3 regions of the Kurthia sp. Dielmo genome follow, and region 1 is predicted to be linked to each of the others. Evidence: riboswitches for the same ligand, from Rfam matches in the RefSeq annotation. Region 1 holds a riboswitch; each other region holds the start of a gene.
What was found. A riboswitch is a leader RNA that binds a small molecule or an ion and turns the genes downstream of it on or off. The one in region 1 is predicted to bind S-adenosylmethionine.
Positions count from the first base shown of each region.

Region 1 (4,691 bases):
TAAGTTTGATGGGTCATTTGCAATTGAGATTTTAGCGCCTTCTGGTAATTCATCAATCGTTTTATATTTTTCAGAGAAGAAGCCCATTGGAGCTGTTGGCACGATAATTAATGCTTTTAATTTTGTATCATTTTCTTTATTGAAGTTTTCTAAGTATACAGAGTGCTGGAATAGGTTGGCATCAATATCGCCGTTATCTAATGCATTGTTTGGTTGGATATAATCACTGAATTCTTTTAATGTTACTTTGTAGCCTTTCTCCTCAAGACCTGGAACAATGGCCTTTTTCAGCATATCGCTATATGGACCGGCTGTTGCACCGATTGTAATTTCTTTTGACGTTGTTTCCTTGTCTGTATCTTTCGCGTCACCGCTACCACACGCCGCAAGTGCTGCGGTCACAATAACTAACAAAACTGCTACTAACCACTTTTTCATATTCAAATCCCCCTATTTTCTATTCACTTTTTTTGCTATCGTATCGCCCAAGATTTGTACAGCCTGAACGAGAATAACTAAAATAACAATCGTTGCAATCATAATCGTATCGTCATAGCGATAGTAACCGAAGCGAATCGCTAAGTCTCCGACACCACCGCCGCCGATTGTACCTGCCATCGCAGAGTACGCAATCAAGCTAATGATTGTCATCGTAATGCCTTGAATAATCCCTGATTTTGCTTCTGGTAATAATACTTCCTTGATGATTAACCAAGGAGAGGCACCTGCTGCGATTGCCGCTTCGATAACCCCTTTACTAATTTCTTTTAATGATGTTTCGACAAGTCGTGCGAAAAATGGAATGGCCGCAACAGATAACGAAACACTCACAGCGAGTGGACCTGTTGTGTCACCAATAAGCACTTTAGTTAACGGAATAAGTGCGACTAATAAAATAATGTATGGAATCGAGCGCACAAAGTTAATTACAAAACTTAACACATTATTGACGATGCGATTTACCTTTTTGCCGGAGTTACGTACGGCGAAAAAACCATGACTTGTGATGAATAATAATAAGCCAAGTGGCAACCCAATAACGAGTACGACTACTAATGAAATGCCAACCATTAATAGCGTTTGGCCAAAGGATGTCCAAATGTCTGGGAGCATCGATGTAAAATGAGCGAAATCAAACATATTACTGCACCTCCACTGTTACGCCGCGAGATTCCATATACGTAATGGCGCGGTTAATATCTTGTCCGTCACCGATTAATTCCATGATGAAGATGCCGAGTGGACGCTCTTGTATGTACTCAATCGTACCGTGAAGGAAATTTCCTCGTACTTCAAATTGCTGTAGCATATCGGAAATAATTCCTTGCCCTGCGGTATCGCCCTTAAATAATACTTTGACGATAGTGCCATTAAATGTATGCATAATTTCTGATGGAATATCAAAGGACACAACACTGCCGATAAATTCCTGCGTTAATGGGTTTGTTGGATTGGCAAAAATATCGTACACACTGCCATGCTCGACAACACGTCCGTTTTGCATAATTGCCATGCGATCACAAATCTCTTTGACTACTTCCATCTCATGCGTGATTAAGACGATGGTGATACCAAGCTCACGATTAATTTTTTTCAATAATTTTAAAATGGCTGTCGTTGTCGTCGGGTCGAGTGCGGATGTGGCTTCATCACATAATAAAATCGTTGGTTCGTTCGCTAACGCTCTTGCGATACCTACACGTTGCTTTTGACCACCTGATAGCTGACCGGGAAAAACGTCCTTCTTATCAGACAGCCCAACCATTGTGAGTAGTTCCTTAATGCGTGCTTCGCGTTTGTCTTTTGCGACATTCGCAGCCTTTAATGAAAACTCAATATTTTCACCGACTGTCTTTTGGTCAATCAAGTGGAAATGCTGAAAAATCATACCGATTTTTAGGCGTGCCTGCCGTAGTTCTTTACCTGATAGTGTCATTAAATTTTGACCATCAACTAAAATCTCACCATCTGTTGGCTGCTCCAATAAATTGATGCAACGTAATAATGAACTCTTCCCGGCACCTGAATATCCGACTATTCCGAATATTTCGCCGTCATTAATTGTAAGATTGACATTATCTACACCGATAACTTCTTTTTTCTTTGCTCGATATACTTTTGAGACATTGTTTATTTCAATCATGCGCATACCTCTTATTCTTGTAAAATTACTTTTTCAGAAAACAAAAAAGCGCCTTTCCTCTGAAAGACGCTTTCTATAATAAACGCTATTTATCTTTCAGAAATACATTCTGTAGGAATTAGCACCTTCCCATAATGGGGGTTGCTGGACATCATCGGGCCTATCCCTCCGTCGCTCTTGATAAATCCTAGTTATTTAGTTGTTTTTATGATTATGTCATCAATAGTATTTCTTTTTACGTCCATTGTCAATATTTTTTCAGAAAAAACTTAATTTTTCAAAATATCTTGATATAGCTCTGGGCGACGGTCATCATACACAGGAATTTTTTTGCGTACCTCATCGACCTTATCAAAATCAACATCGACAATCGCTAGCTCTTCCTCTGCATCACCCGTCCATAATACTTCACCCCACGGTTCAATCACCATTGAGTTGCCGTTAAAGTTTTCTGGCTTATGACTTGTACGATTTACCGCAACGATAAAGCATTGATTTTCAATCGCACGCGCTTGTAATAATGTTTTCCAATGATCAATGCGAGGTGTTGGCCACTGTGCCGAAACGAAAATGACCTTCGCACCGTTTAGCGCATGGAGGCGTAGCCATTCTGGGAAACGAATATCATAGCAAATGACGCCCGCCGCATCTAAGTCACCTAATTTGAAATTATTTTGTCCTGAGCCCGCTGCTAAATATAAATGCTCATCCATCAAGCGGAATAAATGTGCTTTGTCGTATTCACCAACCTGCTCACCGTCTTTATTAAACACAAGCATCGTATTATAAAATTTGTCGCCTTTTTTCGTCGAAACAGAGCCACCAACGATATGAATGCCTAACTCCTTCGCAAGCTCACTTAAAAATTTCTTTGCGCGCTCACCATTTGGATCTGCTAGCTCGTCTAATTTTTTCAGTGCATAGCTTGAATTCCACATCTCTGGTAAAACGACGAGTTCTGCACCTTTTGCGTGTGCTTCGCGTACCAATTCATTTACGCGTGCATAGTTTTTTTCTACATCGCCTGTTGCGACTTTAAATTGAATACAGCCTAATTTCATCACGACACCACCTATAGACATTTTTCTGAAAAAGGTCTACTATGAGAATAATTTTCAGAATATTTCTTTCTATTATACAATAGATTATTTTTGGAGGCACCTACATGAATTTATCAAAAAAGATGCAACAACTTCCTGAGCAATTTTTCGCGAAGCTATCAAAAAATGTGGCAGAAGCAATGGCAGAAGGACGCGATGTCATTAACTTAGGACAAGGGAACCCAGACCGTCCAACACCAACACATATTATTGAGGCGATGCAACAAGCAACCGCTGACCCTAGCATGCACAAATATTCACCATTTCGTGGTACAGTAGAGTTTAAAGAGGCAATCGCCACATTTTATAAACGTGAATACGATGTTGATATTGACCCTAATACGGAAGTCGCCATTTTATTCGGTGCCAAAGCAGGCTTAGTGGAATTGCCAATGGTTATGCTAGATGAGGGTGATACAATGCTATTACCTGACCCAGGGTACCCTGATTATTTATCCGGTGTAGCCCTAGCCAATATCCAATTTGAAACGATGCCACTAACGGCTGACAATCAGTTTTTACCGGACTACAATGCATTAACTCCGGCACAAAAACAGGCTGCAAAGCTTTTGTATATCAACTATCCAAACAATCCGACAGGCGCTGTTGCAACACCCGAATTTTTCGCTGAAACCGTCGCATTAGCCAAGGAGCATGATATTGCAGTGATGCATGATTTCGCCTATGGTTCACTTGGCTATGATGGCATTCGTCCACCAAGCTTCCTGCAAACCGCGGGCGCTAAAGAGATCGGTGTTGAATTTTATACGCTATCAAAAACGTATAATATGGCCGGCTGGCGCGTTGGCTTTGCAGTCGGAAATCGCGACATGATTGCTGGCTTAAATCTTATTCAGGACCATCTCTATTGCAGTCTATTCCCTGCTATCCAGCATGCCGGTGCTGTTGCGCTAACCTCCTCACAGCAATGTGTGACAGAGCAGCTAGCGATTTATGAATCGCGTCGTCATGCTTTAAAAGAGGCTGCCGCAAAAATCGGCTGGGACATTACCATTCCAGCGGGTAGCTTCTTTGCATGGCTGCCTGTTCCTAGCGGTATGACAAGCGAAGAATTTGCAGATGTATTGCTTGCTAAAGCCAATGTTGCCGTTGCGGCTGGTAATGGCTTTGGTGAGCACGGCGAGGGCTATGTTCGCGTCGGCTTACTCGTTGATGAGGCTCGTATTCACGAAGCAATGGAGCGCATCGCCACACTTAATCTATTCGCTTAAGAGGTGACACTTGTGGTTATCATTTCATTAATTATTAGTGCCTTTGTTGGCTTTATAAGCATTGCGACACAGCGCTATGTTCTAAACCAACTTGGCAATCAAGATAAAAAGAAAGTTGTTTTCATTTATGGTTTTGGTACAACGCTTGGTGTCTTTTTAGCATTCATGGTCATGCTACGCCTAAAATTACCAGTAAATTCATTTTTTGAATTTATC
Region 1 covers NZ_HE578956.1:80,848-85,538, reverse strand. Annotated here, with positions in the region: gene KTHG_RS00870 (MetQ/NlpA family ABC transporter substrate-binding protein) at 1-438, opposite strand, end outside; gene KTHG_RS00865 (methionine ABC transporter permease) at 451-1,140, opposite strand; gene KTHG_RS00860 (methionine ABC transporter ATP-binding protein) at 1,142-2,143, opposite strand; SAM riboswitch class I at 2,230-2,330, opposite strand; gene KTHG_RS00855 (carbon-nitrogen family hydrolase) at 2,413-3,204, opposite strand; gene KTHG_RS00850 (pyridoxal phosphate-dependent aminotransferase) at 3,309-4,475, shown strand; gene KTHG_RS00845 (hypothetical protein) at 4,488-4,691, shown strand, end outside.

Region 2 (6,167 bases), on a different contig from region 1:
AGGTAAGTTTAAAATCAGTAATTTCGCGCGCTGTGCAACATCCTCAGGAATTGCCTGTAAATCGGGTAAAAAAGCATTGTCAGCACGTAACGGCATATAATAGGGCTCAGCCTGTGCTAAATGAATCCCAGCTTCATACGCTACATACCCAGGATCTGTCGTTAAGACAATGTCACCGGGGTTACAAAAAGCGAGCGGTAAATGTACAAGACCTTCTTGAGAGCCCATCGTCTGTAAGACCTGTGTAGATGCATCAAGCGTGACTTCCACGCGGCGTTTATAATAGCGTGCAACGGCCTCATTGAAATCCTGAATGCCACCTAGTGTATAGCCATACGAAGTCTCAGCGAGCGCATGATGTGCTAATGCCTGGCGAATTTTTTCGTCTGGTGGTAGGTCAGGGCTACCAAGACTTAAATCAATGATTTGATGACCGGTAGTAGCCGCTTCTTTTGAAGCTTTTTTTAAGTCACCAAAAATCGCTTTCGGAAATTTTGTCATCAGTGCGGAACGTTCAATTTTCATGGGTGGGCACATCCTTTGCTGTCAGTATAGTATAGAACAAGTTTAGCATAAAGAAATTAAAAGATGTCACAATTATCTAAATAGATAAAAAACAATGCGCTAGTTAGTTTTTACGTATTCAAGTAATGATATGGTAAATAGTCATTTGTTTAGAAGGGGAAAATAAAAATAAAGTATAAAACAGCATATTTAATACATAACGACAATGGATGATAATTATCTCATTGAAACATAGGTAGTTTTCGCGAAAAATGATGCGTTTTTGCAACAAAAATTGCATTTTATGCTTGTAATGAAATGTAGGATTGCTTTAAAAGTGAAGCTCTAACAGCGCTTTCGGTGATTTTAAAAGTTGGCACGAAAATTGCATAGTAAAGGGTGAGGGAAAAATATGGAGGTGTTGGAATATGGCGCAAGTAGAATTAGGCAAAACATTAAAAACACGTCACATCACGATGATTTCAATTGGTGGGATTATCGGAACAGGACTATTCGTCGGCACAGGGAAAAACATTATATCAACAGGACCAGCTACAATCGTTTCGTACATATTGGCCTGTCTAATCATTGTCTTCATTATGCGAATGCTTGGTGAAATGGCTTCAACAAAACCAGAGAATGGCTCGTTTGCAGCGTATTCAAGTCGTTATATTGGCCGCTGGGCAGGTTATACAGTTGGTTGGTTGTACTGGGCGAGTTGGGTGTTCATTGTAGGTTTAGAAGCGGCCGTTATTGGTGGCATGCTGCATTCATGGGTACCGTCGATTCCAGTATGGGTCGGTAGTGTAGGGATTACGCTACTACTAACAGCCATTAATTTATACTCCGTTAAAACATTTGGTGAATTTGAATACTGGTTAGCATTTATTAAAGTAGGGGCTATCATCGTGTTCTTAGTAGTCGGCGCCTTAATGATTTTTGGTGTGTTACCGACGTTTGAACATAATGGCTTTGCATTTATACAAGAGGCAGGTGGTTTTGCGCCAAATGGTGTGCTACCAATCTTTACAGGGATTGTATTCGTTATTTTCTCTATTTGCGGGGCAGAGGTAGCCGCCATTGCAGCGGGTGAATCAGAGGATCCAAAGCGTAATATCGTCCGTGCTATTAATAATGTTATTTATCGTTTAGCATTGTTCTTCGTTGGTTCGGTATTAATTATGATTTGTATTATTCCGTGGAATAACACGGAACTACTAGCAGCGCCATACGCCAACATTTTAGAAATGGCCGGTCTTCCGATGGCTGCACAGCTAATGCAAATTGTTATTTTTACATCACTTATTTCCGTAATGAACTCTGCGATTTTCACAAGTTCACGTATGTTACTTGGTATGGCTGAAAAAGGTGATGCACCAGCGATTTTCATGAAGCTATCGAAGAAAAGCAGTGCACCAACATTTGCAATCATTGGCAGTACGGTTGTCGCATACTTTTGTGCCATTCTTTACTTTATTTCGCCAGATGTTATTTTCTACTTCTTAGGTAATGCAGTTGGTGCCTTAATGATTATCGTGTATATTTTTATTGCGGTCGCACATATTCGTTTCCGTAAACAGTATGAAAAAATGGAAACAGAGCCACTTGCGATTAAAATGTGGCTATTCCCGTATTTAACGTATGTCACGATTGCGATGCTTGCGGGTGTGTATCTTTGTCAGATGTTCATTTCATCCTTGCAGGCCCAGTTTTATATGAGTACGATACTCGTTATTTTCGTCGTTGGTAGCTTCTTCCTACGTGAGCGCCTGAAGAAAACAACGCTTACGACTGCAAATGCTACACGAAATGCAGATGTAGAATAGCTTATGGAAATGGCAGGAATTCCTACTGGGGGATTCCTGTTTTTTCATGCGGACAAGTGCTTTTTTTTCCACAATGTTCATGTTAAGCTAGGCTTCGGAGGGGATTGTCGATGGAATTAAAACAAATGATTACGTATATTTTGACCGATCACCAGTTTCAGTGGATTTCTAGTAATAGTGAGCAGCCACCGCAGCAATATGCAGAGATTATTGAACAATTCCGTATAGAACAACAAACCTATTTGGATTTAGAACATTGCTTTGTACATATTATTGAACTTGAAGCATCGTATTTATTTATTATTCACGATAAAGAGATGACGACATCGTGGCAATTTATCGAACATGTGTTGAACTCGGTTAGTGATGGATTGACAATCTGTAATTCAGATGGCATTATCGTTTTTCAAAATGAGGCCGATCGCAAGATGTTTGAGGTCGATGCGCGCTATTTACCAGTGATGGAATTTGTTGAACGCGGCATTATGAATGAGTCGGTGACCATGAAAGTGCTAAAATCGAAAAAGCGGGAAGACATCGTGCAAACATTCGCCAATGGACATGTCGTATTAGTAACGGCGCTACCGATTTTTGATGAGGCGGGCAATGTGGAATATGTTGTCGCCAATTCACGTGAAATGACTGAACTACGTGACATGGAGCGCACGATTGAACGCTTAGAGTCACAGAGTGCACAGTATAAGGAACAACTTGAAGCATTAAAGCAACAATCTTCAACGAGCTTGATTGCTGTTTCTAAAGCGATGCGCCAAGTGATTGAAAAAGCCACACGCATTGCCAACGTCGATTCGACGGTACTTATTTCGGGGGAATCAGGTGCAGGTAAGGAAGAATTAACGAAATTAATTCATCAGCGAAGTCACCGTGCACAAAAGCCGATGATTACGGTCAATTGCGGTGCTATTCCAGAAAATTTATTAGAGTCGGAGCTTTTTGGCTATATGGGTGGTGCGTTTACTGGGGCGAATAAAACAGGGAAACCTGGTCTTTTTGAACTTGCCTCTGGAGGTACACTTTTCCTCGATGAAATTGGCGAGATGCCATTATCGCTACAAGTAAAGCTACTACGCGTATTACAAGAATCAGAAATCACCCGTGTAGGAGGGATTAAACCGATTCCAGTGGATGTGCGGATCATTACCGCAACGAATCGTAATTTATATGATATGGTGCAGCGCGGTGAATTTCGCGAGGATTTATTTTATCGTTTAAATATTATTCCGCTACGTATTCCACCACTGCGTGAACGTAAGGAGGATATTGCACCGCTTGCATACCGATTTTTACATTTAGTAATGGAGAAATATAGCATTGAGCGTACGATTGAGGAAGCAGCAGTCGACCGTCTTACGCAGTATTATTGGCCGGGAAATATTCGTCAGCTGAAAAATTTTATTGAACGCGTTAGTTTATTAACGCAGCAGTCGACCATTACCCTGCAATACATTCAGCGAGAATTTCAAAAGCCGGAGTATCAACAGCATAATCCAGTGCCGTTGGTCGATGATACGTTCACACAAACGCCTATTTATGATCAGAATCAGACACTAAAAAATCAAGTGGATGCCTTTGAGCGAAAAGTGATTAAAGAGGCGCTCGGACAATACCCTAGCATTCGTCAAACAGCGAAGGCATTAGGCTGTAATCAGTCGACACTTGTGCGTAAGATTCAAAAATACCAGCTCGAAAAACAAGTATCCTATGAATAATATTCTATTTTTTCAGAAAAGTTTGCAAAGTATTTGAAATTTTGCTATGATAACTGAAACTGCATAGTCTTATCAAGAGAAGCCGAGGGAAAAGGCCCGACGACGCTTCAGCAACCTCTACACTAGTAGAAAGGTGCTAACTCCTACAAGTTTTGTACTTGGAAGATAAGAAACGGATAAATTGCCCTTCTTATTTTTATTAAGAAGGGCTTTTTTTACGAATTTGAGGGGGTTCAGGAACATGCCAATTAACATTCCACAATATTTACCGGCAACAGAACGATTAAAAGAAGAGAAGATTTTCGTTATGGAGGAGGAGCGCTCAAAGAGCCAAAATATTCGTCCATTAAATATTTTAATTTTCAACTTAATGCCTGAAAAAGAAAAAACAGAATTACAGCTGTTACGTTTATTAGGAAATACACCACTACAAGTGAATGTCACGTTCTTAAATACCGCAACACATGAGTCAAAAAATGTGTCAAAATCACATTTAGAAACATTTTATTCAACATTTCATGAAATCAAAAAAGATCGGTATGATGGTATGATCATCACCGGTGCACCCATCGAATTATTTGAGTTTGATGAGGTCGATTTCTGGGAGGAGCATAAAGAAATTTTGGACTGGGCACAGGAGCATGTGACGTCAACGATGCATATTTGTTGGGGCGCACAAGCAGCACTGTATCATTATTATGGCATTGGAAAATACCCACTTGAAACGAAGTGCTCTGGTATTTTTGACCATGAAGTATATGATAGCACTGTGAAACTACTTCGTGGCTTTAACGACATTTACCCAGCACCGCACTCGCGTAATACATCGATATCAACGGAAGCGGTAAAAAATCATCCAGACATTGAATTATTATCCGAATCAGATGAAGCAGGTGCTTTTTTAATGATTTCAAAAGATGAACGTCATGTGCTCGTGACCGGGCATTTAGAATATGATGCGGATACACTAGCATTAGAGTATGAGCGCGATGTCGCACGGGGCTTAAATCCAGAACTACCAAAACATTATTTCCCTGAAGATGACCCAACGAAAAAACCGCGTAATACATGGCGTTCACATACGCATTTATTATTCTCAAACTGGTTAAATTACTATGTATACCAAGAAACGCCATATGATTGGGTAGACAAAGGTGAAAATCATTCGCTAACGTCTTCCTGTTTATAAATAGATGAAAAACTAAAAAGAGAACAGAAAAAGACACTTTCAGGAGGCAAGCTTTGGAAGTGTTTTTTGATGGACAAAAATGAAAAGCATATTTATACGAAAACAATATGACAGTTTTTCACATTTAGTGTACGATAAATAGGCAGAAAAATAAGGGAAGTGGCGACAGTGAACGAAACGAGTTTGATTTTAGAAGGGGGTACATTCCGCACCATTTATACGAGCGGTGTACTGGATGCCTTATTACGCGAAGAGATTATGATGCCCTATATTATTGGGATTTCAGCGGGGGCAATTAATTTATGCTCCTATATTTCAAAGCAGCCTGAGCGTACGATGCGCGTCTTTACGGAGTATCGACATGATAAGCGTTATGTAGGTATGCGAAACTTCTTAACAGAACGCTCATTATTTGGGTTAGACTTTGGTTGGAATGTGTTGCCAAATCAGCTTGAATTATTTGATTGGCAAACATTCCGTAGCTACGAAGGCACAGCGCTTGCGGGCGTGACAAATGCTCTTACAGGTGAAGTGGAATTTATGGACGTACAGACGATGGATACTGATAGTCAGTTGTTGCGTGCTACTTGTGCGATTCCGGTCATGTTTCCGGAAATAAAATTAAATGGCGTGCCGTATTATGACGGTGGATTAGCAGACCCGATTCCAGTGCAACATGCCATTGATGAGGGATATGAGAAGCATGTTATCGTCTTAACGCGTCCAAAAGGTTATTACAAAACGATGGACCGCCAAACAAAAGCAGCAATGCAACTAATGCGTAAAAAATATCCGAAGCTAGTCGATGTCATGCTAGAACGTGTGGATCGCTACAATGAAACGGTTGCAAAATGTGAGCAGCTTGAACGTGAAGGCAAAGCATTTATTTTCCGCCCGCCATATGGCATTGAGGGCATG
Region 2 covers NZ_HE578957.1:280,016-286,182, reverse strand. Annotated here, with positions in the region: gene KTHG_RS06300 (aminotransferase class I/II-fold pyridoxal phosphate-dependent enzyme) at 1-525, opposite strand, end outside; gene KTHG_RS06295 (amino acid permease) at 933-2,330, shown strand; gene KTHG_RS06290 (sigma-54 interaction domain-containing protein) at 2,441-4,060, shown strand; SAM riboswitch class I at 4,127-4,232, shown strand; gene metA (homoserine O-acetyltransferase MetA) at 4,302-5,249, shown strand; gene KTHG_RS06280 (patatin-like phospholipase family protein) at 5,418-6,167, shown strand, end outside.
Region 2: linked by a shared signal. The riboswitch ahead of metA (homoserine O-acetyltransferase MetA) and the one ahead of KTHG_RS00860 (methionine ABC transporter ATP-binding protein) in region 1 are both predicted to bind S-adenosylmethionine.

Region 3 (6,167 bases), on a different contig from region 1:
GTAGAGACTATCCTTCGCCAAATCCTGACATTCGACTGCGGGAAATTACATATTGGTCTGAAGGGATTCGTGTAAAAGGAATGCTCGCATGTCCAAACCAAGCAGGACAATATGATGGGATGCTGTATCTACGAGGTGGCATTCAAGGAGTTGGTATGGTGCGTCCTGCACGTATCGCAGAATTTGCTGCACAGGGGTTAGTTGTATTTGCACCGTATTACCGAGGAAATCGAGGTGGGGAAGGACGCGATGAATTTGGCGGTGTTGACCGCTTTGATGCCGTGCATGGTGTAGAGGTTTTAAAGCAATTTTCAACGACACGCGTTCATGTATTCGCTTTTTCTCGAGGAGGCATCATGGCACTGTGGACAGCGATTTTACGACACGATATCACGTCAGTTGTTACCTGGGGTGGTGTTTCAGATATGACGCTCACCTATCAGGAACGTGTTGATATGCGTCGTATGCTAAAACGTGTTGTAGGTGGTACACCAACGAAGATGCCAGAAGCATATCATGCGCGTACACCGCTTTTTCGTGTCAATGAGATTAGCTGTCCAGTATTAATCATTCACGGAGCACAAGACGATAATGTACCGATTGTACATGCGAAGCGATTAGAAGCGGCATTAAAAGTAGCTCATAAATCATATGAAACATGGTATAAAGAGCAGTATACACATTATTTTCCGGTTGCAGCAAACCGTCAAGTAGTTGCGGATGCCTGTGATTGGATGAAACAACAGGAGGGATAACAGATGGGCTATGTGCATATTCAATTACCACCCGTTGACCGTACAAAAGATTTTGATACAAATTATTGGTATTGGCATCACTTATGGCTATATTTCACCGATAAGTTTTCGTATGTCACAATCCAATGTTGGAATGAAGAAACAACAGCAATTGCTGAATTAAAAAACTATACGAATTTAATGCGTTCAGAAGGACTTGTAAAGGAGTTTAAAATTGATTTAAATGAACGTACACGTCGATTTTTTGCAGAAGAAGCGGCGTTTGATAGTAAGTTAAAATGGTTTAATCTTTTCTTTCATGAAGTTGCGGGTAAAGAAGGCTTAGAGCTTCATGATTATGGTCGCGAAATATCTTTTAACCGATTAACACGCGGTGATGCAGAAGATATCGTTGAATTTTTTAATCAGCATCAAGCGGACGTGAAATTTGTACCGGATGAGCAAGACTAACAAATAAAAAGAGCCAGAGAGTAATTACTCTCTGGCTCTTTTTTAGATGATTTTTTTGATTGTCAATCGAAGTTTTTCTTCAAGAAATTAGACGCGAGGTGCACCATTTTTTAGGATGCCTTCAGCGACAGTACCAAATTTCTTGAAGTTTTCGTGGAACATACCAGCTAATTTTTTAGCTGTTGCATCATATTTATCTTTGTCTTCCCATACGTTACGAGGATCTAAGATATTTGATGGTACGCCATCGATTTCTGATGGAATTTGTAGACCGAAGAATTTATCTTCTTTTTTGAATGCATTATCTAATTTACCATTGATTGCAGCGCGTACCATTGTACGTGTGTAAGAAAGTTTCATGCGGCTACCTTCGCCATATTGACCACCAGACCAGCCAGTGTTTACTAAGAATACATTTGCTTCATGCTCGTCAATTTTTTGGCCTAACATTTCAGCATATTTTGTAGCATGTAATGGCATGAATGGAGCACCGAAGCATGTAGAAAATGCTGGTTCAGGTTCTACTACACCACGTTCTGTACCAGGGATTTTAGAAGTGAAACCTGATAAGAAGTGGTACATTGCTTGGTCTTTCGTTAATTTAGAGATTGGAGGTAATACGCCAAATGCATCTGCAGTTAAGAAGATGATTGTTTTTGGATGACCTGCAACTGATGGATCAACGATATTATCGATATTTTGAATTGGGTATGCTACACGTGTGTTTTGTGTATATTGTGCATCATCATAGTTAGGAATACGAGTTGCTTCATCAACTACAACGTTTTCAAGTACTGTACCGAATTGGATGGCATTGAAAATTTCAGGTTCTTTTTCAGCTGATAAGTTTAATGTTTTTGCGTAGCAGCCACCTTCAATATTGAAGATACCTTTATCAGACCAACCGTGTTCGTCATCACCAACTAATTTACGATCTGCATCTGCAGATAAAGTTGTTTTACCAGTACCAGATAAACCGAAGAATAATGTAACATCACCTTCAGCACCAACGTTAGCAGAGCAGTGCATTGGGAAGATACCTTGTTCTGGTAATAAGTAGTTCATGATACCGAAGATTGATTTTTTCATTTCGCCAGCGTACTCAGTACCACCGATTAAAACAATTTTCTTTTCAAGAGATACGATGATGAATGTTTCTGAAGTTGTACCATCTACTGCAGGATCTGCTTTAAATGTTGGAGCAGAAACGATTGTAAAGTCTGCTACATGGTTAGCAAGCTCTTCTTGAGAAGGACGAATGAATAATTGGTGAGCGAATAGGTTATGCCAAGCATATTCATTTACAACGCGAATTGATAAGCGAGAATCTTCATCAGCGCCAGCAAAACCTTTGAATACAAATACTTCCTCTTTTGCTTTTAAGTAATCTACTACTTTTTTATATAAGTTATCAAATACTTCTGATGAAATTGATTGGTTTACTTTCCCCCAGTCAATTTTATCTTTTGAGCAATCTTCTTCAACGAAGAATTTATCGCGAGGAGAACGACCAGTGTATTTACCAGTTAAAGCACGAACAGCACCGTCAGCAGTTAAAATTGCTTCATTACGAGATGTCGCTTTTTCTACTAATTGTGCTACTGATAATTGTTCCTTAATATTTTGACCAGCTAATAGTTCTGTTAATTCATTCGCAGTTTCTACTGAATTCATGTGTCGTACCATCCTTTTTTAAAATTTATATGTTATTTAGTATGCCTTATTGGCTTTTTTTTAATTAATTATGGAATTAGTATAACACATTAAAATCAATAGTCTACATTAATACATCATTTTTTATAAAAATTATTTAAATATGACAAAATGGTTAAAGGAAGTAAAAGGTGTTTCGAACCAGCATTATTCTGTTTTATTGTATATAACAGTTGTTGTAAATAAGTTTTTTAAGGCTCTGTATTACAACAGGTATTAAATAATTTTATTAGGTTATACTTATCCATAAAAAATATCATATATACGATTGTGTATGACCAATATTTTATAATTTTAGAGATAGCATAGGTCATGTATTTAACAGAGCTATTAAATGATTGACTTTCATAATAGAATCTATTAGTATTGGAAATTGAACGGATACTCTTATCCCGAGCTGGTGGAGGGTCAGGCCCAATGAAACCCGGCAACCTGCATGTATTTCACAGCATGCGTTGGTGCTAATCTGATGCAAGGATTTTCCTTGAACGATAAGAGTGAAAGGTGCTTACGAAATTACCCCTTTCCTCATTAAACATTATGAGAAAAGGGTTTTTTTATTTTCGATTGTCATTGCAATCGCCAATGGCACTTTCTATAATACTCGTGTAAAAGCAGCTTCGGCTGGCTGGCATCGTAGGAGAACAGCTCATTTTTTAAGTTTCTTCTATATAATAGGTGCTACACGGATAATGAGTACCGTATCTATCGAACTCGTATAGGAGGAACCCATACAATGGCTCAACGTCGACTATTTACTTCAGAAAGTGTTACAGAAGGACATCCAGATAAAATCTGTGACCAAATCTCAGATGCAATTTTAGATGCGGTTTTAGAAAAAGATCCAAATGCACGTGTTGCATGTGAAACAACTGTTACAACAGGTTTAGTACTAGTAACAGGTGAATTAACAACATCTACTTATGTAGATATGAAAGGCATCGTTCGCGATACAGTAGCTGAAATCGGCTATACTCGCGGTAAATATGGTTTCGATGCGGAAAATCTTGCTGTACTTGTTGCAGTAGGTGAACAATCACCTGACATTGCCCAAGGTGTAGACCAAGCATTAGAAGCACGTGAAGGTTCTATGTCAGATGAAGAAATTGAAGCAATCGGTGCGGGTGACCAAGGTTTAATGTTTGGTTACGCTTGTAATGAAACACCGGAACTTATGCCACTACCAATTTCTTTAGCACATAAATTATCTCGTCGTCTAACAGAAGTTCGTAAATCAGGTGAGTTAGCTTATTTACGTCCAGATGGTAAAACACAAGTAACAGTAGAATATGATGAAGAACAACATGCAGTACGCGTGGATACAATCGTTATTTCTACACAACATGATGAAGAAACAACATTAGAGCAAATTCAAGCAGATATGAAAGAGCATGTTATTAAACAAGTTGTTCCTGCTGAATTATTAGATGAACAAACAAAATACTTTATCAATCCAACAGGCCGTTTTGTCATCGGTGGACCTAAAGGGGATGCAGGTCTTACAGGACGTAAAATCATCGTAGATACTTACGGTGGTTATGCACGTCATGGTGGCGGTGCATTCTCTGGTAAAGATGCAACAAAAGTTGACCGTTCAGGCGCTTATGCTGCTCGTTACGTTGCGAAAAATATTGTTGCTTCAGGTCTTGCGGACCGTGCAGAAGTACAACTTGCTTACGCAATTGGTGTTGCACAACCGGTATCAATTTCAATTGATACATTCGGTACAGGTACGGTTTCAGAAGCTGAATTAGTAGAAGCTGTTCGCGAATTATTTGATCTACGTCCAGCAGGCATTATTAAAATGCTTGATTTACGTCGTCCAATTTACAAACAAACAGCTGCTTACGGTCACTTTGGTCGTACAGATTTAAATGTTCCTTGGGAAGAAACAAATAAAGCAGAAGCATTAAAAGCTCGTTTTAACTAATTTCTTTTTATGAGGCTAGGAAACTAGCCTTTTTTTTATGGATAAATATAGTCAGCAAAAGCGTAATACGCCTTATTATCAAATATTATTAATTGATTCATTAACTAAACAAATTATGAATGAAGACCGCTTGAATAAGGCACTTAAGGTTTCTTAAATGACAACCACCGCATTCGAATGAAAATTGCATAAGGACCGTTTAATAGATATAAAAAATCGTCTATTGATGAAGAGTAATTAGATGAAAAATGGCAAGTTAAAAATTATATTTTCGTCATTTTTGATATTGATTTAAAAAAGTGAATGATACATATGGTCATCTAGTAGGTGACCAGGCAATCAAATGGCTAACTTCATTAGCAGTACAATGGAAGCTAAAGCAAAATATTGATGTCATTCGATACGGGGGAGATGAGTTTATTTTATTAATACCGCATCGCTTAGAGGTTATTCAAGAGGATTTAGATGTTTTAAGGGAGTTTGTGATAAGTAAAGAATTTGCTATTTGAAGAACAGGGGAGAGCATTCATATGACAATTAGTATCGGTGCTTGCTATACAAATGAGGAGATGTGTACGCTAGAACAATTATTTAAGCAAGCAGATGTGGCTTTATATCAAGCAAAAGAAAATGGCCGTAACCGATTATATGTTCAAGAATATAAAAAAGAAACCTTAAAAAGGTTATAACGTTTTTAAGGTTTCTTCTATTATAATAGTGTGAATTATTACTTCGCTACACCAAGGCCAGATGTTGTGAATGTTTCTTCTAGCTTTTGAAGAGCAAGTTCTTCATCAGAGCCATCAACATTGATTGAGATTTCAGAGCCAGTTGGGACGCCAAGTGACATAACACCAAGAATTGATTTTAAGTTAACGTTTTTGCCATCAAACACAAGTGTCGTGTCTGCTTGGAATTTTGAAGCAGCTTTTACTAACTCTGCTGCTGGACGTGCGTGTAAACCTTCGGGTGCTGTAATTGTAAATTGTTTAGAAATCATATAAATTCCTCCTTAGTGGATTTTAAATAGTTGCTATAAAGGACAACCGTTCAAATATCACCACTTTTTAAATTATGTAGTGGTCTTTTAAAGAATACCATATTAAGCTTTTAGAGTGTTAATGCTATGTTAGTAACATTTGTGGCAGTTTATTAAGATAGCATCTCATTTTATAGCAATAAACTACGTTCTTTTATAAAGTCCGATCTGACCTTATAAAAGAACTAACGAATAAGTTAAAGTCAAAGTATTTGAACTTATCAAATAAAAGAAAATAAAGGATATAAAACGAATATAAAGTATCACAAAAAGTGTAAAA
Region 3 covers NZ_HE578957.1:698,137-704,303, reverse strand. Annotated here, with positions in the region: gene KTHG_RS08330 (alpha/beta hydrolase family protein) at 1-755, shown strand, start outside; gene KTHG_RS08325 (hypothetical protein) at 759-1,205, shown strand; gene pckA (phosphoenolpyruvate carboxykinase (ATP)) at 1,293-2,879, opposite strand; SAM riboswitch class I at 3,303-3,416, shown strand; gene metK (methionine adenosyltransferase) at 3,655-4,848, shown strand; partial or broken gene KTHG_RS21795 (GGDEF domain-containing protein) at 5,148-5,537, shown strand; gene KTHG_RS08300 (phosphocarrier protein HPr) at 5,576-5,848, opposite strand.
Region 3: linked by a shared signal. The riboswitch ahead of metK (methionine adenosyltransferase) and the one ahead of KTHG_RS00860 (methionine ABC transporter ATP-binding protein) in region 1 are both predicted to bind S-adenosylmethionine.